Regions from separate parts of the Clostridium fungisolvens genome, predicted to be linked through region 3. Evidence: riboswitches for the same ligand, from Rfam matches in the RefSeq annotation. Region 3 holds a riboswitch; each other region holds the start of a gene.
The links. A riboswitch is a leader RNA that binds a small molecule or an ion and turns the genes downstream of it on or off. The one in region 3 is predicted to bind cyclic di-GMP.
Positions count from the first base shown of each region.

Region 1: linked by a shared signal. The riboswitch ahead of bsdtw1_RS21370 (OmpL47-type beta-barrel domain-containing protein) and the one ahead of bsdtw1_RS02935 (amidase) in region 3 are both predicted to bind cyclic di-GMP.
Region 2: linked by a shared signal. The riboswitch ahead of bsdtw1_RS22670 (DNRLRE domain-containing protein) and the one ahead of bsdtw1_RS02935 (amidase) in region 3 are both predicted to bind cyclic di-GMP.

Region 1 covers NZ_BLZR01000001.1:4,823,387-4,833,946, reverse strand. The annotation lists gene polC (DNA polymerase III subunit alpha) at 1-2,617, shown strand, start outside; gene bsdtw1_RS21375 (DivIVA domain-containing protein) at 3,010-3,624, shown strand; gene bsdtw1_RS21370 (OmpL47-type beta-barrel domain-containing protein) at 3,801-9,167, opposite strand; cyclic di-GMP riboswitch class I at 9,253-9,343, opposite strand; gene bsdtw1_RS21365 (DUF6054 family protein) at 9,651-9,977, shown strand; gene bsdtw1_RS21360 (carbonic anhydrase) at 10,034-10,560, opposite strand, start outside.
Region 2 covers NZ_BLZR01000002.1:59,530-70,089, reverse strand. The annotation lists gene bsdtw1_RS22700 (AEC family transporter) at 1-455, opposite strand, end outside; gene bsdtw1_RS22695 (LysR family transcriptional regulator) at 765-1,631, opposite strand; gene bsdtw1_RS22690 (cyclic nucleotide-binding domain-containing protein) at 1,741-2,346, opposite strand; gene bsdtw1_RS22685 (DMT family transporter) at 2,742-3,167, shown strand; gene bsdtw1_RS22680 (DMT family transporter) at 3,181-3,648, shown strand; gene bsdtw1_RS22675 (ABC-F family ATP-binding cassette domain-containing protein) at 4,164-6,071, shown strand; cyclic di-GMP riboswitch class I at 6,388-6,475, shown strand; gene bsdtw1_RS22670 (DNRLRE domain-containing protein) at 6,567-10,560, shown strand, end outside.
Region 3 covers NZ_BLZR01000001.1:771,927-782,486, reverse strand. The annotation lists gene bsdtw1_RS02975 (transglutaminase domain-containing protein) at 1-1,048, shown strand, start outside; gene bsdtw1_RS02970 (nuclease-related domain-containing protein) at 1,160-1,753, opposite strand; gene bsdtw1_RS02965 (hydrogenase maturation protease) at 2,046-2,510, opposite strand; gene bsdtw1_RS02960 (nickel-dependent hydrogenase large subunit) at 2,507-3,898, opposite strand; gene bsdtw1_RS02955 (hydrogenase small subunit) at 3,895-4,767, opposite strand; gene bsdtw1_RS02950 (flagellar motor protein MotB) at 4,951-5,721, opposite strand; gene motA (flagellar motor stator protein MotA) at 5,734-6,519, opposite strand; gene bsdtw1_RS02940 (cupin domain-containing protein) at 7,067-7,402, opposite strand; gene bsdtw1_RS02935 (amidase) at 7,642-8,559, opposite strand; cyclic di-GMP riboswitch class I at 8,603-8,690, opposite strand; gene bsdtw1_RS02930 (glycosyltransferase family 2 protein) at 8,967-10,409, opposite strand; gene bsdtw1_RS02925 (HEAT repeat domain-containing protein) at 10,406-10,560, opposite strand, start outside.

The sequences.
Region 1 (10,560 bases), 4.1 Mb from region 3:
AGTAATGCTTGAAATGTTAAGAGAAAGAGGCGCAACCACTATTGAGGATGTAGACTTATATGGCTCTGATGAAGAATCTAAAAAAGAAGAGTATAAAAAGCTCAGAACACATCATGCAATAATATTTGCAAAAGATTATGTAGGTCTGAAGAATTTATATAGACTTGTATCCTACTCTAGTTTAGATTATTTTTATAAAAAGCCTCGTATATTAAAAAGTATGTACAAAAAATATTCAGAGGGCTTAATTATTGGAAGTGCCTGCAGTGATGGAGAATTGTATCAAGCAATACTTCTTGGAAAATCTGATGAGGAAATTGAAGCAATTGCAGAAGAATATGACTATTTAGAAATTCAGCCTATAGGAAACAATGACTATTTAGTGAGAAATGGTCAGGTACCTGATAGAGATTATCTAAAGGATATAAATAGAAAAATTGTAGCTCTTGGAGAAAAGCTCAATAAGCTTGTAGTAGCTACAGGGGACGTTCATTTTATGGATCCTGAAGATGAGATATATAGACGTATTCTTGAAGCAGGTCAAGGGTTTAAGGATGCAGATGAGCAAGCACCCCTATACTTGAGAACAACTGAAGAGATGCTTAAGGAATTCGACTATTTAGGAAGAGTAAAGGCTTATGAAGTCGTAGTTACAAATACTAATAAAATAGCAGATATGTGTGAACCAATAAGCCCTATATCTCCAGATAAAGCAACACCACATATAGATGGTTGCGAGCAGACTATAAAAGATATTACTTATGGGAAGGCTCACGAACTATATGGGGATCCACTTCCACAATTAGTTCAGGACAGACTGGAGAGAGAGTTAGACTCAATCATAAAAAATGGTTTCTCTGTAATGTATATAATAGCTCAAAAGCTAGTTTGGAAATCCAATGAAGATGGGTATTTGGTTGGTTCCAGAGGCTCTGTTGGTTCTTCTGTTGTTGCATACATGACTGGTATAACAGAAGTAAATGCACTACCGCCTCACTATAGGTGCCCAAAGTGCAAGTATTCAGATTTTGAGGATCATGGATTTAAGAATGGTTTTGACTTACCAGATAAAGCTTGTCCTGTTTGTGGAGAACCGCTCGCTAAGGATGGAATTGATATTCCCTTTGAAACTTTCCTTGGATTTAATGGAGATAAAGAGCCAGATATAGACTTAAACTTTTCAGGTGAATATCAGGCAAAAGCTCATAAATATACTGAGGTTATATTCGGAAAAGGAACAACATTTAAAGCTGGAACTATTGGTACTATCGCTGAAAAGACAGCTTTTGGATACGTAAAAAAGTATTTTGATGAAAAGAACATGACAGTAAGTAAGGCTGAAATTATGAGAATATCAAAAGGTTGTACTGGAATAAAAAGGACTTCAGGACAGCATCCAGGAGGAATTATTGTTGTGCCTAAGGGAAGAGAGATTTTTGAGTTCTGCCCAGTTCAACATCCTGCGGATGACCCGAATTCAGATATAATAACAACACACTTTGATTATCACTCTATTGATCAGAATCTATTGAAACTAGATATACTTGGTCACGATGATCCTACAGTTATAAGAATGCTTCAAGATATAACTGGAGTAGATCCAAAGACTATACCTATGGATGAGAAGAAGACCATGTCCATATTCTCATCTACTGAAGCTTTGGGAGTAACACCACAGCAGATAAATTCTAAGGTTGGGACTTTTGGTATTCCTGAATTTGGTACCAAGTTCGTAAGAGGAATGCTTTTAGATACTATGCCAAAGGCTTTTACAGATTTGATATGTATATCAGGACTATCCCATGGTACTGACGTATGGCTTGGAAATGCTAAAGACTTAATTGACCAAGGGGTAGTAACCTTAAGTGAAGCAGTATGTACTAGAGATGATATCATGATTTATCTTATTAAAAAAGGACTTCCTCCAAACACTGCTTTTAAGATAATGGAAACGGTGCGTAAGGGTAAGGCTCTAAAGGATTCAAAGTGGCCAGAATATGAAGCACTCATGAGGGAATGTCAAGTTCCTGAGTGGTATATAGATTCTTGTAGAAAGATAAAATACATGTTCCCTAAGGCCCACGCAGCAGCTTATGTAATGATGGCTTTCAGAATAGCTTGGTTTAAGGTTCATATACCTAAGGCTTACTATGCAGCATTTTTTACTATCAGAGCAAAGGCTTTTGATGCAGAATTCATGATTTTTGGCAAAGAAAAAGTTAAATCCAAGATGAAGGAAATTGAAATGCAAGGAATTCAGGCTGCTCCGAAAGATAAGGATATGTATGATGATTTAGAATTAGTTTTGGAAATGTATGAGAGAGGCCTTAAGTTCCTTCCAATTGATTTATATAAATCCCACTCTACAAACTTTCTTGTAGAAGAGGAAGGCATAAGACCTCCAATAAATAGTATTTCTGGTATGGGAAATGTGGCAGCAGAAGGAATATACAATGCAATACAAGAGGCTATAAAGGATGATACACCTATAAATTCTATAGAAGATCTGAAAAAACGTGCTAAAATAGGTAATTCAGCTATAGATTCACTTAGAAAGTTTGGATGTTTAAACGGTCTTCCTGAAAAAGATCAGTTGAGCTTTTTCGATTTAATTTAATAGACGGTAGCTTTAAGTTGTTTTTATAAAGCTGTTATAAGTAAAAGAGGTCTCAGGTTTTTCCTGAGACCTTTCATTATTAGAATATTTCTTTAAGGTTTCATATTTATAATTAACAAACAGAATTTTTTTAAACTTTTTCACATATGTATTTAGTACAAAATTACTAGAATAATGGGATAGATATGAAAGCAGAAAATCATGCTAAATTCAATTAAGGATAAGATTATTAAGGTAATTATTCTAAGTCATTAAGTATATTAAGGATAATTGTAAGTAAAGAAAATACATCTCCTATAATTAAATATTCAGCATATAGTTTTATGAATGGAATTTTGAATGAAGAAATATTGAATAAAATAGCTTAAATTTTAAATAGAGGAGCAAATATTATGGGTGATAAAAGAGTAAATCAATTAAGGAAATTTACAAAGGTTATTAAAGGATATGACACAAATCAAGTTGATGGATATATTGAAAAATTGGTGGAGGAGAAGGATAGATTAATTGAGGAAATATCAGAATTAAAAATTAAGATAAATGAGTATAAAGATGAAGAGGATTTAATTAAATCTGTATTGATTAATGCTGAACAAGCTGCTTTAGAAACAAAGTCTTCTGCAGAAAGAAAAGCTGCTGAAATTGTAGAAAGGGCCAAGCTTGAAGCTGAAGAAATTATTCATAGTACATTAATGGAATCAAATAAATACAAGCAAGATATATATGAAATATTTAATGGACATGAATATAAATTAAAGAGAATTATTGAAGGTTTTTACTCAAAAGCAAAACATAACATGGAAGAAGTTCAAAATGAAATATCAAAAGAGATTGAGAATATGATAGCTAGATATGATGAGGATTATAAAAAATATAATTTGCCTGATGCTAATTATAAAACAGGTGATATTACCGAATTAGAAGTAATTGTGGAAAGTAGTATTGATAACTTGGGTAGTATTGGGAAAAGATGCGGACTTAGAACAGATGGATATTATGTGGAATGAAAAGGAAGAGATTATTTTATGAGGAAAAGGGCTTGAGGTTGATTTGAAAGATTCAGATGGAAGTGTTTTATTAGAAAAAGGAATTATTATGAAATGATCAATTTAATTTATAGTCAACTTGCATAAAATTAAAATCCCCCTGCTATTTGCAGAGGGATTAATAATTTTAAATATAATTATACTTGAACTTTAACAGTAGTTTGACCTACTACCAAATAACCATTAATATAGCAACGGAATTCAATAACAACTTCTGAAGAAGACCAAGAAAAATCAGAGCGTTCAAATTTAAATTGACCGATTTTTGCTTGATTGTAGTATCCGTTATTGCTATTAAGTGCGCTTACACCGTTAGCTTTTGCAGTATTAAGGTCTAAACCGTTAGTGGAATATCCTGTTGGAAGATCAACACGAACAGTAAATACTCCATTATTTCCTTTAATGACTTTAGATGTTACTTCAATGTTTGCTGGAATGTAAACTACAAATTGTCTTTCTATTGTGTAGCTATTGCCAGCCGCATCGGTTGCAGTGATAACAACCTTATAAACTCCAGGTTTATCGAGGTTAAGAGTGGAACCATTATTCATGATTTCCCCAGTAGTTTGATTTGGTGCGAAAACTACCATTTTTTCACTAGCTATACCAGAAAGATTATCTGATACATTATAATTTAGCTGAAGTAATGTACCAAGCTTATATTCTCCATTTAGTAACATCGATAATGTTGGCATAGTTTTATCAATTTTTACATAAGCAGTTTTAGTTGATTCAATGTTTCCTGATGCATCTACTGAGTAGAAGGAAATAGTGTGAATTCCTTCAGTTTGTATTGTAAATGAAGTACCTTCAACATAACCAGAACCATCAATTGAGTAGAAAGTTCTAACAACGCCACTTTGTGAGTCAGTAGCATTTAAGTTTACAGTTACATCATTATTTGACCAATTATCAGATATATTAGAAGTAGTAACTGATGCAGTTTTATCAATCTTTACATAAGCTGTTTTAGCTGATTCAATGTTTCCTGCTGCATCTACTGAGTAGAAGGAAACTGTATGAATTCCTTCAGTTTGTATTGTAAATGAAGTACCTTCAACATAACCAGAACCATCAATTGAGTAGAAAGTTCTAACAACGCCACTTTGTGAGTCAGTAGCATTTAAGTTTACAGTTACATCATTATTTGACCAATTATCAGATATATTAGAAGTAGTAACTGATGCAGTTTTGTCAATCTTTACATAAGCTGTTTTAGCTGATTCAATGTTTCCTGCTGCATCTACTGAGTAGAAGGAAACTGTATGAATTCCTTCGGTTTGTATTGTAAATGAAGTACCTTCGATGTATTCAGAACCATCAATTGAGTAGAAAGTTCTAGCAACCCCACTTTGTGAGTCAGTAGCATTTAAGTTTACAGTTACATCATTATTTGACCAAATGTCAGATATATTAGAAGTAGTAACTGGTGCAGTTTTATCAATTTTTACATAAGCAGTTTTAGCTGATTCAATGTTTCCAGCTGCATCTACTGAGTAGAAGGAAACTGTATGAATTCCTTCAGTTTGTATTGTGAATGAAGAACCTTCGATATAATCAGAACCATCAATTGAGTAGAAGGTCTTAACAACTCCACTTTGTGAGTCAGTAGCATTTAAGTTTACAGTTACATCATTATTTGACCAAATGTCAGATATATTAGAAGTAGTAACTGGTGCAGTTTTATCAATTTTTATATAAGCTGTCTTAACAGATTCAATATTACCTACCTTATCAACAGAATAGAAGGAAATCTTAGTAATACCTTCTTTACTTATTGTAAATGATGTTCCAGTTACAAAGGCTCCATCATCTATAGAATAATAAGTTGCTGCAACACCAGTATCTTTGTCAGTTGCAGATAAATTAACCAATACCTGTGATTGATTTGTCCAATTACTTGAAGCATCAATATTAGTAATAGGTGCTTCAGTATCAACTATAAGTTTCGCTAAAACAGTATTAGATGGAGATGATTCACCAAATGAATTACTGTATGATGTAACATAGTATAGATGGTTTGCATATGGAAGATTAGTTAGTGTATAAGATAAATTATTTATATTTTTTGCTACTAATACTGCATTACCATCTATAATTTCATATATGTTATATCCATTAGCATAAGTGACAAAGTTCCAAGATATTAGAGCACTTGATTGATCTAAAACCTTTAAAGTGGCAACTGGTGACTGCATATCAGGATAAACAATAGTTTCTGTTAATGCTGTAGAAAGTTGTGATTCACCAAATCTTGTACTATATGCCGTGATTTGATAACTATGTGTACCTTCTGATAAATTGAACACTTTATAACTTAAAGCAGTTCCTTTGTATAATAGTTGTTTATTGCCATCAGTAGTTTCATATATTCTATATTCATTTGCCCAGCTTACTGACTGCCAAGAAAAAGTTATATTATTAATGTTTGATATAGTTCCAACTAAACTTGGAGGCTGTACTACAGGCCAGATTAATGAAAGATTTATTGGACTTGCTACTGGTGATTCTCCAAAACGGCTGCTATAAGAATTAACTTCATAGCTATAATCACCTTCAGGCATATTCGTAAATGTAGCACTAGTAGTGGTAACTGTTTGTTTTAATACTCTTTGTCCGTTTACAATTTGATATACTCTATAAGCTGTTGCATAAGAAGATGCATTCCACTTTAAAGTGATATCATTCCCGTTAACGATTGTATTAGTTAAGTTAGCAGGTGCTTGCATTACTGGGAAGACTAAAGTGAAGCTAGTTTGACTACCATCTTGTGATTCACCGAAACGAGTGCTGTATGAGTGAATCTCGAAATTATAGTCACCTTCAGGCATGTTAGTAAATGTAATGCTAGTACCAGTAACTGTTTGTTTTAAAGTTTTTTGTCCATTTATAATCTGATAGATTCTATAGTTTGTTGTATATAATGTACTTCCCCATTTTAAAGTTATGTCGTTACCATTTACAATAGTGTAAGTGAAGTTACTTGGAGCCTGCATTACTGGGAAAACTAAAGTGAAGTTAGTTTGGCTACTATCTTGAGATTCACCAAAACGTGTACTATAAGAATGAATCTCAAAGTTATAGTCACCTTCAGGCATATTAGTAAATGTAACGCTTGTACCAGTAACTGTTTGTTTTAATACCCTTTGACCATTAATTAGTTGATAGATGTTATACCCAGTTGAGTAGGTTACTGAATTCCATTTTAAAGTTATATCATTTCCATTTGCAATGCTATAAGTAAGGTTTCCAGGTGCAAGCATTGTAGGGAAAGTTAGTGAAAATGATACATTGCTTCCTTCTAGTGATTCACCAAAACGTGTACTTACTGAATTAACTACATAAGTATGATCACCTTCTGGTACATTAGTTAATGTTGCTGTTGTAGCTGATACTGTAGTCTTTAACACTAATTGACCATCAATTAATTCATAAACCTTGTAGTTATTAGCATATGTTACTGCCGACCACGTCAATACTACGTCATTTCCATTCTGTATCTTATAAGTTAAGTTACCTGGAGCGGCCATTGTTGGTAAAACTAAAGTAAAGGCAGTTTCTGCTCCTACCGGAGATTCACCTAAAATTGTAGATACAGAATTTATGAGGTAATCATAATTACCACCAGCCATGTTGGTAAAACTAGCACTAGTAGTAGTTACAGTTTTTTGCAAAACTGCTTGTCCGTCAATTACTTGATATATTTTGTAGCTTGTTGCATATGGTGAAGCGGTCCATTTTAAAGTTATATCATTTCCATTTGTAATACTATATGTTAAGTTAGTTGGAGCCTGCATTGTTTGTCCATTCAGTGTAACAATTATAGTACTTCCATCTGAAGACTCTCCAAAACGGGTTGAATAAGAATGAATTTCAAAGCTATAATCACCTGAAGTCATATTTGTATAAGAAACAGTAGTACTTGTAACTGTACTTTTTAATACTTTCTGGCCATTAACTATTTGATATACCTTATAACTCGTAGCATAAGGAGATGCTGTCCAATTCAAGGTGAAATCCGTAGCACTTTTAATAGTTTGAACTACGTCTGTTGGCGGTGTCATCACCGGAAGTGTCAGTGTAAATGAAAGACTGCTTCCTTCAGTTGACTCGCTGAATCTATCACTATAGGAGTGGACTTCGTAAGTATAATCTCCACCATTCATATTAGTATAAGTTATACTAGTTCCAGTTAATGTGCTTTTTAAAACTTTTTGGCCATTAACTATTTGGTACACTCTATAATTGGTTGCATATGGAACTGAGGCCCACTTTAAAGTTATATCATTACCATTTGCTATAGAATATGTTAAGGAACTTGGAGCTTCCATTGATGGCAAAGTTAAATTAAAGCTTATTTGGCTTCCATCCTGTGATTCTCCAAAACGAGTTGAATAAGAATGAACTTCATAAATATAGTCATTTCCAGGCATATTAGAGTAGGTAACAGTTGTTCCTGTTAACGTACTTTTTAAAACCTTTACTCCATCAATTATTTGATAAACTGTATAATTAGTTGCATATGGAACAGCTGCCCATTTTAAGGTAATATCATTACCATTTGCAATACTATAAGTTAAGCTGCCTGGTGTCTGCATTACTGGAAGTATCAGAGTAAATGTCAGTTGAGATCCATCTTGAGATTCACCAAATCTGTCGCTATAAGAGTGAACTTCATACGTATAGTCACCAGCAGTCATATTAGTATATGAAATACTAGTACCAGTAGTGGTACTTTTTAAAGTTTTTTGTCCATCAATAATTTGATAAACCTTATAGCCTGTAGCGTAACTAACAGCGTTCCACTTCAGAGATATATCATTTCCGTTTAATATTGAATAAGCAAAATTACCTGGGGCTGTCATAGTTGGTAAAACCATATTTACATTAGTTGAGGCTGATATTGAAGATTCACCATAAAGTGGATTTACTGCTGAAACTGCATAAGTATAGCTTCCAGCAGGTGCATTAGTTATAGTATAAGTCGGTGTGCTTGATGTAGAAACTAATGTCTTTTGGCTATCAGCACCAATCTGATAAATGTTATAAGTTTTAGCATATTGAGAGCTTGTCCAAGTTAAAACTATATCATTACCATTTTGAATTTTACTGGTTAATGCAGTTGGAGCTGTCATATTTGGATAAGTAACATTAAAAGTAACAGGGGCACAAGGTCCTGACTCTCCATCTGTACTTAATGTTGATACAACATAACTATAATCTCCTTCAGGAATGTTATTAAAAGAATAAGAGGTTGATGTTGTTGTACCAACTAACTTAAGTTGACCATCAGTTATTCCATAAACATTATAACCAGTAGCTCCATAAACAGAGCTCCAAGAGAGTTTCGCATCACTTGGGGTAGTAAGTTGGACTGACAGGTTGCTTGGCGGTAACACATTGTTATTTGTTAATGCATAGACTTTTTCCACTGGTGGTGCCAGTTGGAAGAATAGTAGCAGTGATGCTAAAAATAGAAAACTGCTGCATAAAAGTTTTTTCATTTTGACCCTACCTTTCTTTGTGAAAAAGGGAAATAGGGAAAAGACAGACCTTAAGTAGGTCTATAGAATTGAAATTAGTATTCCCTGTGGTAACCGGCTGCCATCCACAAGATAAAATGTGGTACAGGCCCTTGGCTTTGCGTCTCATGGTTTCCCATGGTTTGCCTTTTTCACTTTTTAATTTTTTTAGATATATAGTTAGAAAACCACTAAAAATATAACTATATAAATTTAACTTTAAAGTAATATAATATAGCATATATACTAATAAGTTTACTCTTTTATATCTAATATGATAATTTTACTATATAGAGCGTAAATAAACAATACAGAAGGGTATTGTTAAAACCTGGTTTAATAAGGCATATTGATATTGATGTGTAAAATTATGTGTTAGTGACAAGTGATTATTATAGAGTACATATATTAGTACTATTTATATAAGGTAATAGATATATTGTTTTTAATAAAGGAGGGAGATTTATGAGTAAATATAATTTTAAGGTTAATATTACCCCAAATAAAGCATTTTCGTTAGTAAAGAATAGCCAAAGTGCAGATTTAGTACACGAAGAGTTCTTTGAGTTAGAAAATGGAGTGTGTACAGGAACATTAGTTTATGAAAAATACTACATGAGAACTAGCAATAGGGCTGCACTAGTTGTAATAATAGATAATATTAAAGGATACACAGATGTAAGAGCTATAGCTACAGGCAGCTCAGAAGGCTGGCTTTTTAAGTTTGATTGGGGCGCTGCGGATAATTTTGCAGCCAGTATTGAGAAAATATTAAAGGAGTATATTATATAATTAAAATTTTTAGCAGCCTTTATTAATTAAAAGGCTGCACTTTTTTGTCAAAAATGCTACTGTATATCAAAGGTTACTTTACCTGTATCCATATGATACTTGGCTCCAATTACATTTATCTTCCTTTCGGCAGTTAACTTTTGAATAACTAAGCTTTTATTAATCAAATTCATAGAATTTTTTATATTTTCATCAATTGTTAGATTATAAATTTCATCTGCATTTTGACTATTATTTTTAGTTTTATTATAAGATGGTTTTATTTGATCTATTATAGCTGTAATATTTTCAGATGTTGTACCACCTTCAATTGCAGCTTTTACTGCACCACATTTTTCATGACCTAAAACAATTATTAATGGGGCACCTAGATGTTCGGCTCCATATTCTATGCTTCCTAATGCAATAGGATCAATTACATTTCCAGCATTTCTAACAACAAATAAATCACCTAGTCCTTGATCAAACACTAATTCAGGTGGAACTCTAGAGTCTGAGCAACTTAACACAACTGCAAAAGGCTTCTGACCATCTGTAGATAGTTTCTTACGTCTAGCATCGCTTATATCATGTGTTAGTACTT
Region 2 (10,560 bases), on a different contig from region 3:
TCCTTACTTATATCATAAACTCCTAAAGTCCAAAAGAATGTAGTATTTGCTATATAGTAAAGTAACACATAAGGAACACTTGATTCTCCGAAAAGAGCTAGATTTACAGGTAGTCCTACAAAAATCGAACTAGAAACAAAAAACATAGAACGGAAAGTACCTGCGCTTTTATCATCTATTTTTAATGTTTTAGAAACTAGAATTGCTATAAAGTATCCAGCTGCCATAGATACGAAGGGAATGATAAGTCCACTTCCTAAATGGATCAATTTATCTTTACTAAAATTATTCATAAGATCAACAAGCATAAGGCATGGTAAAGCTATATTGCATACCAGCTTAGAGAATATTTTTGAAGCTTCTTCGTTTAGCCAACCCTTTGAAGTTAATAAATATCCTATAATTATCATTATTACTATACTTAGAATGCTTTGTAACGCATTAAAAAAAATCATAATTAGCCCCCGAAAATTATATGTTTTTGGAAAATATATCTTCTGGGGTTATTATAACAGAATAAAATAGATAATAAAAATACTTAATAATTATTGAATTCATACATAAATAAGTATAAATTTAAATGGTTGTTAAGTAATGTGCGCCTTTTTTATTCTTTTATCTAATTTATGCATTGAAAATAAGGTGCCACTCTATCTAATACTTTGATGAGCTTACCAGATAGGCATTCAATTATAAATGCTTACTAATATAGTATTTCTAGTGCGGCGCCTTGATTGGAATATAATATTAAAAGTTAATACTACTTAAATTTCAAATATCTCTAAAAAGCGTTTTGCTGGAGCTGATAGATACTTATCTTTCATCCATATGATCCCCGTCTTTGTAATTAGAGATGGTTCATCTATATCTTTAAATACTAAATTAGAGTTTTTAAGCAAACCTACCCAATCCTTAGGCAAAATAGCTACTCCCATGCCTTTATTAGCCCAGGTTAAAAGTGATCGTGTATCTTCTATCTTACAGAAGATATTTGGATCAAAACCAGCATTTTCGCAAGCTTCTAATATGTTTTTCTCAAACCTTCTATTTACAAGAAGTGGTTTGTTAGCAAGTTCCGTTATTGGAATCTGCTTAGTCTTTTCATCCCAATATATATTGCCTTTAGTTGCGGCAACCATTGGAGCGCTTTCTAAATATATTGATTCAAAGCCTTCAGAATTTACTGGAGTACGTATTATTCCTATCTCTATAAAACCATCAGTAAGAAGCTTTAATATTTCTTTAGTATTTCCTTCTCTTATATCGAAAGTTATACCTGGGTATTTGTCATAAAAATTCATTATCTTATTAAGTAGCAGAGTATCTCCTTCAGAAGAAATTGTTCCAATAGATAAAGTTCCATTAAGACCATCCTTAATATCCTTTATTTCTTTAAGGGTAGTATCCATTAGTTCAATCATCTGCTCACAGCGATTTTGAAGTATTTGTCCTGCGCTAGTTATTTGAAACTTTCTAGTACTTCTTTCTATCAATTTAACCCCAAGCTCATCTTCAAGCATTTTTAGCTGCTGACTTAGATGAGGCTGAGCGATATGAAGCTTTTTAGAGGCTTTAGTTATATTACCTTGCTTAACAATTTCAAGAAAGTAAGTAAGTTGCTTAAAATCCATGTATATGTATTCCTTTCTGATTTAAGGTTAACGTTTATATGTTTTAACTTTATTACTAAGTAAATGCATGTAAGTTGTTATGTGAAGCTTACATTTATATGCTTTAAAGCTATTGATATAAGTCCCCAGCTAAATTTTCTAGCCTTTCATAATCTAATATGATTAGAGAATTCCCATCTCTAGCTATAATTTTCTGGTCACATAATTTGTTTATTATCCTAAGCAAGTGCCTGTAGCTTGTGCCTAAAAGTTCAGCAATTTCAGTAAAACGTTCAGCTACTATGCCTTTTAAACTAGTTGAAAGATCTTCTTCACTAGATATGGCAAGCATATAACTTGCAAGCCTATTCTCTAAAGGATAAAGAAGATTTATAGAATTAGATACTGCAGACGTAGCAAGCTTCTCTGATAGGGTTTTACATATATGCCTCAAAAATATGGCATCATCTTTAGCATATTTTCTTATAACACCCAGTGGAATGCCTATAAAAGTACAACTGTGTACCGCTTCCACATTGCAATTAGCAGTGCTTTCACTTATAAACTCTAGATCACCCATGACCATTAGAGGATTGTAGAATCTTAAAAGAAGTGACTTACCATTTTGAAGTAAGGTATAAACCTTGCATTTGCCTTTAACTAGGAAATAGAAATATTCAATTTCCTCATTTGATCTATATACAAGTTCACCTTTTTCAAAGATGTGTATTTCCATATGTGTGGTCATGTCACTGCTAAAATATGAATCTATATTATGAAGCTCCTTAAAACCTTCGATAGTTGACCTGTTATTAATTTTAATTATATAGAACACCTCCATGGTGTGTAAATAAAAGTATCTAATATGTACTACTTCGTTAGAAAATAGATTTTGGAGTGAAGTATTTCGTCTTTATAACTATATTATAGACAATAACTATAAATAAAAAAATAGAAAAGTGACATATGTCATATGATAAACTCTTTTATTTTGATATCTTAAGTTATGGATAACCGATAAGTTTAGATTGCATAACAACTTAATTTCTAAATAATATTAAAAGTAAAACCAACATGATAATAGTTAATATCGGATATCAGTAAAATAATTTTAGGGGGACAAATAAAAATATGTATAAGTTATTTACCGTCATTATAGGTTTTATCATAACTATAATGATTAGTTTTAATAGTGAACTTCAGGCTAGTGTGGGAAATAATCTTTCTTTAGTAGTAATTCATTTAGTAGGACTTATAAGTGTAATAATTGTTATGGTAGTTAAGAAAGAAAAGTTTTCTATGGATCTTCATAAGGTACCGTTATATCTGTTAAGTGCAGGATTAATTGGGGTAATGGTGGTTCTGATAAACAATCTGACCTTTTCTAAAGTTGGAGCATCACTTTCAATATCTTTAGGAATGGTTGGTCAGCTTACTGCTGCCACGGTTATAGATCATTTTGGTCTTCTTGGAATGAAAAAGTATAGCTTTGAAAAAAAGAAGTTACTAGGCTTTGCTTTTATAATTCTTGGAATAGTAGTGATGGCCTTATATTAGGGAGGGATTTTAGATGTTAAATATTTTGTTGACAGTTTTAGGGGGAGCCTTTGTTACTCTCTCAATGATAATAAATGGGAAGCTAGCAGAAAAGATAGGTGGGCTTAAGGGAACTCTTATAAATTATATAACAGGACTTTCTTTTTCTTTGTTGTTATATATAATAATAAGATCTACTGGAACAGCAGCACCTATGACAGAAATAAATATAAATAGTATACCTATATATGCTTACCTTGGGGGACTATTAGGAGTTGTAGTAATAGTTTTATCAAATAAAGTTATTCCTAAGATTCCAGCTATCTACTCTATGGTGCTTATTTTTGTAGGACAAATTGTAATGGGAATGGTCATAGATTATTTTAGTTTTCATAAGTTTTCAATGGGTAAGTTTATTGGAGCTTTATTTATAATTTTAGGAGTAATATATAACTTTAATGTGGATAAGAATGTAGCTAGTAGTAAAGAGGTAGAGGCATAGTTTTGTTAGCTATTGAAGTAAGTATTTATAATCATAGGCGAACTTTAACAGGTTCGCCTTTTATTTTTATTAAACCTAAACAGTACAAAGTATATTCCACGAGTCAACATCAGTTATTTTCTTATAGATTCCAATACAACTATGTAAATAGATAACTATACAACTATTTATATATTTAAATATTTAAATATTTATTTAATCATATAATTATAAAATTATATGAATATATAGTATTTATGCGCCTTGCAAGGTAATTCCATTTGAAAAGCAGATACACATAAGATATAATCAGAGATAGTGTGAACTGCTTGACGTATTATAGATAAACAGAGAGTACTTCTTAATAATTTTGCATTAAAAATTTGATGAGAAGCTTCTAAAGAGTTCCTATGTCGAAACTTAATTTATACTTGTTCGAAAATAGCGAGTTCTGGGGATTTTCGGGCATGTATAAATTGATAGTTGAGCTAGGAACTCTATATAATAAGATCATTCACAAAGAAAGGAATTAATAGATGAATCTTTTAACCATAGAGAACGTATCAAAAAGTTATAGTGAAAAGAAACTTTTTAATAATATAAGCTTTGGAATAAATGAAGGAGATAAGATTGGTATCATTGGTGTAAATGGTACTGGTAAAACTACTTTCTTAAAGGTAGTATCGGGAGTAGAAGTTCCTGATGAAGGAAAGGTAGTGAAGGGCAACTCCGTAAGAGTAGAATACCTTTCTCAAAGTCCAGATTTTAATCCAGAGTCAACAGTATTAGAGCAAGTATTTAGAGGAGATACTCCTTTAATGAAACTTATAAGACAATACGAGAAAGCAATGGAAAGTCATACTGCCACTGGCGAAGAGATAATGAAGCTTACAAGTCAGATGGATAGCATGAACGCTTGGAGTATAGAGAGTGATGCAAAGGCTATCTTAAATAAACTTGGGGTTTCAGATTTTAATGCAAAGGTAGGCAATCTTTCTGGAGGACAAAGAAAGAGAATAGCCTTAGCTGCTGTTCTTATAAGTCCTTGTGATCTATTGATATTAGATGAGCCTACAAACCATCTAGACAACGATACTATAGATTGGCTTGAGCAATACCTTAATAAAAGAAAAGGTGCACTGCTTATGATAACTCATGATAGATATTTCCTAGACAGAGTTGTCAATGAGATAATAGAACTTGATAAGGGTAACCTTTATACCTATAAAGGAAACTATAGTGATTTTCTAGAGAAAAAAGTAGAACGTGAAGAGATGGAACTTGCTAGCGAAAAGAAGAGACAAAATCTTTTAAGAAAAGAACTGGCTTGGATAAGAAGAGGGGCTAAGGCTAGAAGTACAAAGCAGAAGGCCAGAATAGATAGATTTGAAGAACTAAGTGAGCAAAAGATAGATATAGATAATTCTAAGGTTGAGATATCCGTAGCAAGTACTCGTCTTGGAAAGAAAGTAATAGAAGTAAATAACATAAGTAAGTCTTTTGGTGATAGAAAGCTTATTGATGACTTTAGTTATATATTACTTAGAGATGATAGAGTAGGAATAATAGGACCTAACGGAATGGGTAAATCCACTTTAATAAATATAATAAGTGGAAAGATTAAGCCAGATAGCGGAGATGTTGAAGTTGGTGAAACAGTTAAGATAGGTGCATTCTCTCAAGAAACTTATCATATGGATGATTCTTTAAGAGTTATAGATTATATAAGAGAAGGTGCAGAATTTATATCCAATGAAGAAGGATATAAGTTAAGTGCATCACAAATGCTTGAAAGATTTAAGTTCCCACCAGCAGATCAATGGACTCCAATATCAAAACTGTCAGGTGGAGAAAAGAGAAGACTATATCTACTTAGAGTTTTAATGGAAGCACCAAATGTTCTTATATTAGATGAGCCTACCAATGACCTCGATATAGAGACCCTTACAATATTAGAAGACTACTTAGATGAATTCCCTGGTGCAGTTATATCAGTATCCCATGATAGATACTTCTTAGATAGAATGGCAACTAAGATATTCTCCTTTGAAGGCAATGGGAAGGTAGATCAGTACACAGGTAACTACACTGACTATAAAGAAGATAATAGACAAAAAGATATCAACAGTTCAGAAGAAAAGAATAAGAAAACTGTTGATAAAAAAGCAGAAGCTGTGGATAGTAATCAAGGTAAGAAAAAAGAAAGAGCATTAAAGTTCTCATTTAAAGAGCAAAGAGAGTATGACGAAATAGATGAGATTATAGCAGGAATAGAAGAAAAGATAAGCGAACTAGAAGCTAAGATAAATGCAGCTAGCACAAACTATTCTCTTCTTCAAGAACTTATAGCAGAAAAGGAAGAAACAGAAAAGCTTCTAGAAGAGAAGATGGACAGATGGGTTTATCTAAATGATCTTGCTGAGAAGATAAATGAAGGTAAATAATATATAAAGACTAGCAATAATGTGGTTTTACATACACATTGTTGCTAGTCTTTTAATTTGGCATATGATGCTAAAAATAATGGACTAACAAGATGTCAATGGAGTCACAGTGAATCATAAAGTTTCATATGAAAATATAACAAAACTGATTACATATAAAAGAAGATATCTACACTATTAGTAAACTAACTATTAATAAATTATTAATAAATACGATTATTAAATTATGGATTAAATGTAAATTAGTAATTGTATGGGAAAAGTATTACAATTGTTAAAGCATTATTCCATAAGTGGATGTATATTATTAAAAAACCATAGATAAAGGCAAATTTATTGAAAGATAAAGACGCAAAGCTACGGGCCTAAGGTATTTTAAATACTAAGGTAGCCGGGTTACCTAAGTGGTATATTTCATTTATATATTCTATGAAATCTATTCACATGTCTAAAATTCAATATGCTCATATCTATGGACTTATTAGGGGGTGTAGGATGAAAAGAAACATTCTAATAAGGGCCATATGTATCTTTTTGATTTTCTCTAATTTACTTTTTTCTTCAAATGATGTACTCGTATATGCCGCTGAAAACTTAGCAAAGCAGCCGCAAAAGGGAGAGTATTACGGTAAGGACATCAACAAAGAAGCTGAAAAAGTAAGTTCTGTAAGTCAGACTGACAACAAGTCTACGAAGGCTCTTAGGAAACCAAGTGTAACTAAATCAAAGAAAGAAGAAACTTATACTAAGGATAAGGAAGTAGTAAGCAAAAGAACAGCTAATAGTAAGACTTATAAGCTGGATAAAAAAACAGAAGTACAACAAATCTTCTTTGATAAGGTCAACTTTAAAGATGAGAAGGGAAACTACCAAGAAGTAGATAATACTCTAAACCTAAATAGTAGTGGCGGATATTATGAAAATAAAGCCAATGACTATAAGGTAAACCTTCCAACTGAAATTACTAAGGACAAAGGTATAGCAATACAAAAAGGGAAAGTCTCTATCAACTTGTTTCCTATGGAAGGAGATTTTTCTAGAAGTGCAGCTGCAGAAAACTCAGTTTTATATAATGATGTTTTCGATGGTGTAGATTATCAATATACTGCAAATTCAGATAGTGTTAAGGAAGACATTATACTTAATCGCTATGTTGACAAATCTACCTTTAAATATGCAGTTAGCACCAAGGGATTAACGCTTAAAGAAGAATTTAATTCAATAAGAGGATATGAAGCAGGTAAACAACAACCTACGGTTATACTAAGTGCTCCTGTTATGACTGATGCTTCTGGAAAAACAAATAATAACTTAACTATAAAGCTAGAAAAGAAACTGTTTGGTAAAGATATTATTACTGTGACAGTAGATGAAAACTGGCTTAAGGCACCAGAGAGAGCTTATCCAGTAAAAATTGATCCTGATACTGGTTTTGTTAATTCAGAGATCAATGTAACCTGTGCTGAAGAAAATGCACCTAATACCAACACGTTGAATAACGGTTATAGCTATGTTGGAACGGATGATGGTGTGAAATCAGGGAATAATTCAAGTATAACAAATGGATTCCAGAAAACTAGGACTTATCTTAAGTTTGATGTTAATGCTAAGGTTCCTAAAGAAGCTACAATTACATCAGCAACTCTTGAGATGTTTCAATCTACTTCCTTTGGAAATAATGACAGAGAAGTTGGTTTGTATAGTGTTGATGATAGCTATGATATAACTAGATTAACTTGGAATAACCAACCGAAGAATAAAACATATTATTCTTCTGCAATGGTAACGCCTAATGCGCATGCTGTTGATTTTGATATTAAGCAAATAGTAAGTGATTGGGTAAATGGGAAAGCAAACAACGGAATACTTTTGCAATATCTAAATGAAACTCAACAATGTGAAGCTTTTTCAACAGATAAAAATGAATATACAACTCAGAGACCATCGATTAAGATATTCTATGAATTTGTAGATGGTGTAGATACTAACATGCCTTTTGGCGCACCAAATATAAACTTAAGACCAATTACTGAACACGATAGTGAAGGAAGTCTTAAAGTTGATGGAATCTCTATAGATGGATTAGTAAAGCCAACCTCTACAGTAAACTACGAGTTAGATGTTGAAAATCCAGATTTTAAAGGAAGTGCAGAGGCTAGCTATATCTACAAATATCCTGATGGTGCTATGTACTCCAGTCTTTTCCCTAAAGCTTATGTGTATAAGGGAAAGGATAGTAACTGGCAGGCAGATAAAATACTGACACCAAAGCTTAATCAGCTTTATAGGATTAAAGCTACTGCAACCTTAGATGGACAAACTAGTGACACAGGCTATAGTGATTATTTTCAGATTTATCAAGTTCAAGCTAAGGACACTATACCTTACATAGCAAGCTTTTATGGTGTTCCTAATTCTGTGATAATGAGTGATAACAAAGTTGGAGATACACTGCTTGTGGAAGGAAACACTCTTTTCATAAGAAATCCTAAGAAAAATGCAGGTAAGCCATATACACCTCCATCTTTAACGGATGCGAGAAAAAAAGAGATAGATAGTGCACTTATGGGAAGAAAGAAGCATTGTATTTATGGTTTCGAGCCAATAAACTTGCTTACTGGTAACTTCTTATATGAAGCTGATGATGCTAGTGCAACTGATTTTAATGGAGATTTCTCCATAAAAAGAACCTATAATGCAATGGAAGAAACCCATGACGGATATTTTGGAGTGAAGTGGGACTTTAACTTTAACAAGTCTTTATCAGCACTAGCAGATGGAACTATAATATTCAGTCAAGGTGACGGAAGCACTATTTACTATAGAAAAGGCAGTGATGGAAGCTATAGTGGACCTGTAGGAGAAAACCTAAAGCTTTCTTTAGTAAATGATGATAGTAGAAAAAATATAGGATATCAAATAACTGATGGCATAACCACATACCTATTTAACAAGATGGGGCTTTTAGATTCTCAAATTGATGAAAAAGGCAATACTACAAAGTTAGCATATAATGAAGACTACAAGCTAACCAGCATAACTTCACCTTCTGGAAAGATTTTTGGAATAACTTTAAGTGATGAAGGTAGGATAAGTGCAATAACACTGCCAAATCAAAGTGTTTTAAAGTATAGCTATGATGGAAATGGAAATTTAGTTTCTTATATAGATGCTAACGGACATGAAACTAAGTACCAGTATGATGAGAAGGGAAGAATGGTATCCTTCACTGATGCTAAGGGAAATAAATCTGTGGTTAACACTTACGATGATCAAAATCGTGTTACTGTTCAAGAAGATGCTCAAGGTAAGAAAATATATATAAGTTACTACGATGGATACAGTGAAACAACAGATGCTAACGGTAATAAAACACAATATTACTATGATTCGCAGTACAGAATAACTAAAACCGTAAAGCCAGACGGAACTGTAGAAACCTTAAGCTATGATAACAATAATAACGTAAAATCCTCTACAGATGCTTTAGGACACACTACTACTTATGAGTACGATGGCAGAGGAAACAGGCTTAAGGAACATAGATTTGATGGGAAAGTTAAGACCTTTGAGTATGACAGTAAGGATAATCCTATATCAATTACTGACTTTGAAGGAAATACTACTACAATGACCTATGACGGCAATGGAAACCTACTAAAGGTTACTGCGGCGGACCAGTCTACTTATGAATATACTTATAATAGCAATAACCAAGTAGCTACAGTAAAGGACCCAACAGGTAAGACTTATAAATACGAATATGATGGAGCCAATGTATCAAAAGCTACTGATGCAAAGGGAAATGTATATAAGTATTATTATAATGCTATGGGTAAGGTTATATCTGTAGAAGATCCACTAGGTAAGATAACTAGAATATCTTATGATGGTAAAGGCAATGAATTAAGCACCATTTTACCAGACGGAGGAATTGTAGCCTATACTTATGACGCTAATGATAACAAGGATTCTGTAACTGATGGTAACAAAAATGTATCAAAGTTTGAATATGATAACCTAAATAGAGTAATTAAATCTATAGATCCTTTTGGCAATATAACTACCTATGCTTATGATGCCAATGGTAATAATATAGAAGAAAAAAATCCGGCAGGATATACGAAAAGCTATCAATATGATAAGTTGAACAGATTAATAAAAGTTATAGACGGTGAGGATGGAGAGACAACTTACGAAAGAGATGCTTTAGGAAATATCCTCTCTGTAACGGATCCAAATGGCAACAAATCTGCCTATACCTATAATTATGCTGTAAACAAGGTAGAGAAAACTGTAGGACCAAAAGGACAGACTTTAGTAAATAAGTACGATGATGAAGGTAATCTATTAGAATTAACACTGCCTGATGGTAATGCTAAGAAGTATAAGTATGATAATCTATATAGATTAATACAGTTTACAGATACAAATGGAGTAGTGACAGATACTACTTATGATAACTTAGGTAGGATTTCCTACATGAAGG
Region 3 (10,560 bases):
TACCACATACAACTTAAGCTATATCGGAGATCCCTCTACTATAAAAGTAGATGTTTCAAACATCATAAATAATATCTATGATAAAGATGATTATCTTAAATACACTTGTAAGAGCTATAGATATACAGCCTTAGCCAATGGAAATATTATTACCATAAAGTTTACTTTTAGTTATTGGAACACATTAACTCAAGATATGTATATAGAAAAAGAAGTCAATAAAATACTTGCACAGATTATAACACCAGATATGAATAATTATGAGAAGGAAAAAGAAATTCATGATTGGATAGTAAAAAATGTTCAATATGATGTTTCGTTAACCAATCATTCTGATTATGATGCTCTAATTTATCCTTATAAAACTGTATGCCAAGGTTATTCTTTACTTGCATACAAAATGTTAAATAAAGTTGGTATCCCAACAAAAATAATAGAAGGTATTTCTAAAGGTGAGGCACATACATGGAATTTAGTTAACCTTGACGGAATATGGTATCATCTTGATATTACCTTGGATGACCCCATACCAGATTTAACGAATTCAATCAATTATGATTATTATAATCTTACTGATTCTCAAATAAGTGTTAATCATTCATGGATAAAAGCCTACCCAACCTCTAAAACTGATTTTTCCAATTCAATAAGACTTAAACTTACTGCTAATGACAAAAACTCTGCTTTTTATGTTCAACTTTTTACTGACTTAGGATTAATTTATTTATCTGATGACTATACAGTACATGATTCAATTGAGTTAAAAAGTAAACTTCTCTCTGCAGTAAAAAGCAGAAAAAATAGCATAAACCTAAGATATTTAAATAGTTCTTTATTATCTGCTGATATTGAATATGCATTAAGAGATATTCCAGATATAACTTCATATTCTTACAGTAAAATAGACTATTCAAGAACCACACAATCTAATGATGTTATATTTAAATTAAAGATAAACTATTTTTTATCTCCTTATTTAAACTCAAATGATTTTCCTTTTATCAAACCAAGAGTACTTGCAGGTTCTCCTATTAATTCTGCCGTATGATCACTACAAACCAAGCTCTAACTTTTTCATAAAGTAAAAAGTCCACTAAAGTGATCTTCTTCAGTGGATTTTTTTTGCGCATCTGCCTTTTCTGAACACACGATGGTTCATCTATATATCATTACTATCTATATTTAGTGACATAAGTTTAGAATAAATTCTCTTTTTATCAATATCACTTATTATTTCCTCAGTATACTTTTTAATTGCTTCTACTAAATGAATTGTATAAACTACATCGGTATTAGATGTAACTTGCAAATCAGCATTAGTTGTAAAAGTTACAATAGGAATGTATTTTAATCCATCGAACTCTTTTAACACCTGCTGTAAAGCTTTTATATTCTTGCGATTTTCACATATCGGATTATGTAACTTTTCTGTTCTTACATAAAATCTTTGCTTCCAGTTCTCATCAAACTCTGCTCCAATAATTTTTCCTTTATAATTTTCAGCTTGTATTACAAAAACACCGAAGTTTGATACAACAATATTATCTATTTGTACAGTTTTTTCCCCTAATTCTAATATCATGTGTTTAATTATCTTATATTTACTATCGTCTAATCCAGATAAATGAAATTCTACTGACTTTTCACCAAGTAACCCTTTAATTCTTGGCATAAAAAGGTCTAGCATTAAAGCTAAAATCATTAAAATCCATAAGTACCAAAATTTCATTAATAGTTCTACTAATCCGTTCATTATTCTTTCTCCCTTTATCAAAAGTAATCAAATATCAATTAGACGATCCAAGTTGCTGTTTAAAGATCAAACTTTTGATAATATTACATTATTTATAATCATTGGTAAGACAACTTATCCCATTATATTTTCAGAATAATTGTCAGCACAATATACCTTAACAATATCTTATCAAAAATTCCAAGATAAAACATCCAAATAAGGTTAATATATTATAAAAACACCTTAATTATTAAAATATATTAACCAAAATCTACTTTTACTAATTACTTATTTATTGATACCTTTGAGCTCACTTTGATATTAAACTTGTACAATTCTCTTTAATTATCTCGTACACCTCATTACATACATTTTCAAACTGTTTCACCATCTTTTTCGATAAGCTCAAGCTAAAACATATCTGATCTGCTTCTATTCCTATAATAAAGCCGCTTATATTAAGTTTAGTATTTCTAATCTCTGAAATTAAACTCTTGTTATGCATAAATGATGATGATTTAATATACTGTTCATTCTCCTCTAATGAAATTAAAGTCACAGTTCCACACTCTACACCAAAATAAGTACTATCAATTATAAATATTAAATCGTCGTCTGATAAACAATCTAGTGCAAAATCCAAATCAGTTTCAGCTTTTATAAATTGCATATCTAAATCTAATCTTCGAAGCCTATGCTCAATTGCATTAATTATTTTCATTGGAATTCCATCATCACACATTAATATATTTCCTATACCTATAACTTTAATCATACTATCCTCATAACAAAATCATTATATTTATCACTTATAACATGAGTTGCACAAGAAACACATGGATCAAAGGATCTTACAATTCTTCCAATTTCAGAAGGAGCTTTAATATCTTCAATATAAGTTCCTATTAGAGCTTTTTCTATAACGCCCTTATTGCCCTTAGAGTCTTCTGGTGATATATTCCATCCAGAAGGTGTTATTATATTGTATTTATCAATTTTTTGATTAGCTATGCTAATCCAATGTCCTAATGCACCTCTTGTAGTATCTCTAAGACCTGTTCCTTCAGAACTTTGTGGTATCTCCCATATCTGCTGAGTAGCTTTTAAAGGCTTTATAATTTCTAAAAGTTTTTCTATTATATCGCATATTCTCTTAACTTCTATAACTCTAGCTGTAACCCTATCTAATGTAGATACACCATTATTATATTTCCCACTTATCCACAGTCTTGCAAGTGGCCCTACCTCCATTGGCATTCCATCATATCTTGCTGCCTTAACCCATGTATAAGGATCCTTCTTATTAGTATTAGAAGGTGTACTTCCACCCCCAATGGAACTTGGGCTATAGGTATAAACAGAATCCTCGGCTATTTTTGTAGGATCAAAATCATATCTTATATTATTTATCATCACTCCACTTTTAACATATGTCTCAGATTCATTGAAACTATTATCAAAAGCTCCATAACTCATAAAATTACCATAACCTTTTCCGTTCTTGAAATCCTCACCGTAATACCTTGAAATAATATTAATATCATCTAACATTACGTTATTAATAAAATCTTTAATAGGTGCTAGTATAGATTTTAATTCTATAATATCTGTTACTGAAACATTGGCTGTGACACCTCCAACAAAAATCCCATGACTGTGAGGTACTTTTCCACCTAATATAGCCAACATCTTATGTGCATCTCTACTATATTTAAACGCTTCTACATAATGATTGCTTAACTTTGTATTTAAATCCTTAGGTAGTTTATATTTTCGTCCATTATTATCGTTTACTGGGTTTATATCTATTTGTACATAATCAGGTAAAGTAAATTGATAAAAATGTCTTATGTGATTTTGTAAGAATTCGCATCCATGCATTATTTGTCTAACTATACTCCCACTCTCTTCAGGCTGGATTTTCAAAGCGTTTTCCAAGGCAACAGCAGATACAAATCCATGCGCAGTAGAGCATATCCCACATATTCTTTCAGTAAAATAAATAGCATCAAAAGGCGATCTTCCTTTTAGCATTTCCTCAAATCCCCTAAACAAAAAACCATTGTTGCGGGCATCTATTATGACGTTCTTATCTATAGTTACTTCAATCTGCATAAAGCCGCTTATTCTCGTAATAGGATTTATAACAACTTTTTCACTCATAACTTTTCTCCTGATTGAAAATTAATAAAAGGTTCCATATCATCTGGAAATCCTTTGTTTACGCATCCAATACAAGGGGTATTATCTTCAACTGGCCAATTGACTCTATCATTCCATTTCCTTAAAGCACAATCTGATCTTGTAATAGGACCTCTACACCCCAATTGATACATACATTCTTTATCACCTAGCTGTTTTGCAAATATTTTCTTATCAAAATAGGATCTCCTTGAACAATGAGTGTGTATAGTTTCTTCGTATAAAAATAAAGGTCTATATTCTGAATCTAACTGTGGCAATCCAAATGATATTAGATGAGCTATAGTGCTTATCACCCATCTAGGATTTGCAGGGCACCCTGGAATTCTTATGGTCTGATATGATTGATTGCTTAGAAACTCAATAACACTTTTACTGGAAGAAGGATTAGGATTTGCTGCAGAAATTCCCCCATATGATGCACAGGTACCCACTGCTAAAATATATTTTGCTTTCCCTGCAGCTAGAGTTACTGCTTCTGCCCCTGAGATACTTTTCCCATTATAATTAGCTACGATATTATAAATTCCAGCGTCTTTAGAAGAAACTGCCCCTTCTACCACCAAGATAAATTCTGTATCTAAGGTTTCAAGAAATTTATCAAATGCCCTTTGCCCCTCAGCTCCCATAGTGCTATTATTGTAAGTCATATTTACCATTTCAGATAGAACATAATAGACATCTGGTGTAGCTGCATCTAAAAGCGAAATTATATTTCCTGAACAACCGCATGCTTCTAGCCAAATTAGATTTATTTTCTTTAGCCTCTTATTTTTAAGCTTCTCTAATGTAGATGTTATAATTTCTCTTTGACATACCTTTCTTGGCAATTTTACCTCTCAAAAACATAACTATTAGTAAATTCTATTCTTCTATAATTATCTTTATACTTTTAAAGTTTATTTTTATATGATTACGAGAACAACTCTCTATTTACTATAAACATTAGCTCTAATCTACTAATTTTATTATTATAACGAAAAAAGCTTACCATAAAAATGGTAAGCTTTCTTCTATTTGCTTGTAGTTGTACCTGTGTCTGTAGTTTGTGCATATTTACGAATTATAAAAATTTCAACTCTTCTGTTCTTAGCTCTTCCTTCAGCTGTATCATTACTATACTTAGGTCTATATTCGCCATATGCTTGTATAGAAATCTTGTTAGTACTTACTCCACCTGATCCAACCATAAAATTCATAACATTTATAGCACGCATTGCGCTTAAGTCCCAGTTTGATCTAAACTTACTAGTACTTATCGGAACATTATCTGTATGTCCAACAACCTTGATTTCATTATCTAGTCCCCGTACCATTTTTGATATTTCAAGAAGTAATGGATTAACACCTTGTAATACTTGTGCGTCCCCTGAATTGAACAGTACTGCATCCTGTATAGATACTTCTAAACCTTCCTTATTAAGCTCAACTTTAACCTTATCAGCATATCCCTTACTTTGGATTTCTGATTCTAAGCTTTGTTTAAGTCCATTCATCGTATCTTCTTCTTTTTGAGTATTGGATTTCTCTGCCGAGGTCCCTGCATTTGCTGCTTGCGATTGAATAGCTGCAGTTGTATCAGTTCCACCTTCCGACATTACAGAGGATCCGCCTGAAAATATAACATTAAACTCAGCGCTAAGCCTTTGAAGCTTTTGTGAATCTACTTTACTCATAGCAAACATAACTATAAAAAGTGCCAATAGGAGTGTAAGCATGTCCGCATAAGGTATAAGCCAAGTTTCATCTACATGCTCTTCATGATGTTCTTTTTTCTTTTTCATCATTTATCTCCTTTACTTTTCAGCATTTGCACTAATAACCTTTTCTCTTTCCTTTGGTTCTAACATACCAATCAATCTAGCTTCAATACTCTTAGGATTCTTTCCAGCCTGAATAGCTAGTATACCTTCAAGTATAATTCTCATTGTACTTATTTCTTCATGGGATTTTCTTTTAAGTCTAGATGCGAATGGATGGAAGACAACATATCCGAAGAAAATACCATAAAGTGTAGCAACAAAGGCTCCTGCAATCATATGACCTAGTTTCTCTGTATCATTTAAGTTACCAAGAGCTCCTATAAGTCCAACAACCGCTCCTAAAACTCCTAGTGTAGGTGCTGAACCACCTGCTGTAGTAAATATTGAAGCTCCTGCTCTATGTCTTTCTTCCGTTCCATCAATTTCAATCTCTAATGCTTCAACGATATCCGCTGGTTCTACACCATCGACAACCATTTCTAATCCTTTTTTCATAAATTTATTTTCCATAGCTTGTACAGTACTTTCAAGTGCTAATAACCCATTTTTACGAGTTGTTTGAGCCATCTCTACTATTTGTTTTATTATTTCCGCAGGATCTTCCTTCCCTTCTCCTTTAAAAAGCTTTCCAAAAAGTCTAGGAATATTAAGAAATTCCTTTTTAGGGAAAGAATTCATTACTGCTGCTGATGTTCCAACTAGAATGATTATTGCTGCTGCAGGATTTAATAATACAGCTATGTTTGCCCCCTTTACAATCATACCTACGACAATTGCTAGAAGACCTGTTATAACTCCTATGACTAGAAAAATATCCAAGATTTCATCCTCCTCGTAAAATCGCTTATTCGACATATTATTATTCTTTTCGCAAGTTTCATAAATGTATCATATCATAGTAAATATTAATTTAGAACTACCTATCAATAAATGAACTAATGTAATATATAGCAACAATAATATTTTGTTTCATTACCATCCAGTTAACTATATCCATTACCACATATTAGCCAAAACTTAATCTTGTATTTCTAGATATCCTAATTTACACTTACTTTAATAGATCTTGACAATATATAAAAAGCATCACTTTTTAGCGGTGCTTTTTATAGGTATTCCTACTATTAAATTTTTCGTATAGTATAAAAATTACTTGTGCTATTTCATAAAAAAATCATATCAAAGTTGTTCATTAATTTTTGCTTAAAAAGTTAAATTTTTCAGTTTTTGCTTTTAAAAGACTTTATCTATATAATTCTAACATATTATTCACATTACTTTCAACATACTTTAATATGTTTTGTCGATTATTGTTATTTATACTACTGTTATTAGTCATTTGAATTTTACTTCCTTATACAGTCCATTATCTATTTATAAAATCTTCTCTATACGGAGTAAACACATCCAATAATACTCCCTTTTTAAGGCATCTACACCCATGTACTACATTAGGAAGCTTATATAATGTATCACCTTTTTTAACAATATTTTTGACCCCACCAATTTCAAACTCAAATTCACCTTCTAACACATATGAAAGTTGAGTATGTGGATGACTATGCAGGGTTCCTACTGCCCCTTCTTCGAAATGTACTTCTACAGCCATTAGTTGATCACCATATGATAAAATTTTTCTCTGAACTCTTTCTCCTGCTGGTTCAAACTCGCAATCCTCTGAGTATACAAAAGCTTTATTCATTTTTAATCCTCCATGTTCATTTATACTATAGATAAACTACTTTATATTTAAAGTTCAAATACTGAAGTAGTTTATCTGTTCTATTTATCTCTAATCCACCTACACATACAAACTAGCCATGCTAATTTAAGTATTTTTCTGTATATAATCATATCACACTAGCTATGTGGAGATTAAATTTCCTGAAAAATAAAAGAAAATAGGCATCCCTTTCGAGAATGCCTGTTAAAAACTTATAATTATTTCCTTAAAACCATCCAACTCATTATATGATGAATAGCAAATCCACCAAAGCTTGAGTTTCCACTATAGCTTGTATAAACTTTGTTTAGTTCTTGATTCATATAAGCTTGTCCCTCTTCATAGAAACTGATGTTATCACCTTCACTTGATTTCTGAGTTTCAACTCCAACTGTAACAGTAGTACCGTATTGCTTACCTAAACTTAGTTCTTTAGAAACTACGCTAATTATCCCATTTGTTCCTGCAGCAGTATCTCTGTAAGCCATTATAACTACATTCTTTACATTCTTTATTATCCATTCAGCCAAGTTACCAGTTCCATACTTTGTGTTATAAGTTACACCATCAAACCAGAATGGAATATCTATCGCCAGTTGTATTCCTAAAGCATTTGTGTTGCTCACTGCATTTAACAATAAACTTTGATAATTAGCTAAAACACCATTCATATTCTGACTATATTGAGTATTTAAATATGGTTCAACATCTAAGTGAACACCATTGAATTTTTCATTAGCTAATGCAGATTTTTGATATTTGGTCACCCAATCAAAAAATTGCTGTTGCTTATATACACCACCATCTGATACCCAGTCTGGATCACCATCCAATGCTTGTACACTTATATTCTTTGAAGAAGCTTTCTTTATAAAACTCTTATAATAATCAAGATTCAAGCTATAATTCACCTGAAGGTATATGTTCTTTACATTGTTTGCAACCGCAAAATTAAGAATATTATCTGAATTCTTTACAATCTGTTGTGTATCCCACAACCAGGTTGAATTTTGCTTGCTTACAGTTTGATTAACTGTAGTGGTCTTAACACTATTCTTATTTGCTGCTAATGCTTGTGTTGGGATAATTAAAGATACTGCCATAAATAGTGCTAAGAAAAACTTTGATTTTGACATATAAACTCCTCCTATCGAAAGCCGGGAGGGTCCTAAAAGGAATCCTGGCAACCTGGCAACCATGCGGTATATAACCGTTTAGGCCCATAGCTTTGCGTCTTTGCCTTTCGACAAATTTGCCTTTTTCAATTATATTTTTTATTTTACCACTATGTACTTATGTGAAGCTTTAACATATAAAAATTATTATTCTCCTGGTTTTATATGCATACTAATCATATCTAATCTACCAAAATTTAATCATATTTATATATTATCGCTTCCCATAGAGCCTATGGTGCCTTTATTATATGCTAAATAATAAAGCTTTGTAATATGAATTAATAAATTTCAAGCATAAATATGTTGGTCTTTTAAAGGTTTTTTTGTCACATTAGTCCACATTTCACCACTAGCTGGATAAAACTTTAATTTAATTTTAATTGAGTATTTCTGTTATCTTCGCCACTAAACCTATTTCTTTTTATTTTTCCCCATTTGTTTCTAAACTTTTTAAATCTTATAATGGCATCAATTCTAAAAAGTGTTGTCATTTGTCTATATCCAAAGTTCTCTAAGATTCCATACCACGAAAGCTTTAAGAGCTGCTTTACGGATGGATACTTACTAAAGGTATATTCCTCCAGGAGAATTGCACCTATTGAAAGGACTATTCCATAAAGTATAGATGCCACTAAAAACAATATAAAGTATGATGTATTTAATAAACCAAACGCATATGATAAAGGAATAAAAATATATCCTAGAATCTCTATTACTGGACCAAGCATTTCAAAAATCCAAAAGTATGGTACTCCAAATAATCCTACTACACCATATCTAGGGTTTAAGAACATTTCTTTATGTCGAAAAAGGCTATCCATAAGTCCTATCTGCCATCTTCTTCTTTGTCCTCTTAAATCTTTTATCTTTTCAGGTGCTTGTGTCCAACAAACTGGATCTGGTATAAACTTTATCTTATATTTAATTTTATTCTTTCTCAAGTTCTTATGAATCTTAACCACTAACTCCATGTCTTCACCGATTGTATTATCCACGTACCCCCCAGCCTCTATAACTACATCTTTTCTAAAGGCACCAAAGGCTCCCGATATAATAAGAAGACATCCCAAAGCATTCCATCCCATTCTACCAGTTAAAAAGGCTCTTAGATACTCTATAACTTGAAACATTGCCAGATTGTTTTTAGGTAATCCTATAGCTCTTACCTTTCCTTGCTTTATATTACTGCCATTTGCTATTCTTACGATTCCACCCACTGCCACAGTCTCTTTGTCTTCAATAAATGGCATTATAACTCTGACCAATGAATCGCTTTCAAGCACTGAATCAGCATCTATTGATGTAAATACAGGATACTTAGATATGTTTATTCCAACGTTAAGGGCATCAGCCTTTCCTCCATTTTCTTTATCTACAAGAGTTAAATTAGGTATATCTAAGTTTTTATAGATTCCATTAACCTTTTTTGTCTTTATCAAATATCTTACTGGCTGGTTTATTTCATTTAATCCATAAGCCTCAACTATCCTTTTAAAGGTTTCATCCCTTGATCCATCATTCACTACTATTATTTCAAAAGATGGGTAGTTAAGTGATAAAAGCGATTTTATACTATCTACGATTGTTTTCTCTTCATTATATGCAGGTACAAGCACCGATATTGGTATCATATTTGTTGAGCTTGTATATTTCTTGTAATCAGAATAATGCATCTTTCTAATGTAGTCATATAGACTAAAGGCTGACAATACTAATTGAATAAAGTATATTGAGTTAATAGCTAAAACATAATATAGTACAAAATTATTAAAATCTATAATTATCTCTTTTATTATGGTTAAGTTCATACTACAGCCTCCTCGTGTTTAGAATTCCTATACTTGTTTATTTGACTTACTAATTCCATTCTTTCTGGCTCATTTGAATTCTCAAATAATTGAACTCCATTTTGAGAATTTTCTATAGCTGAAATAATAATATCCTTTGCAAACTTATCTT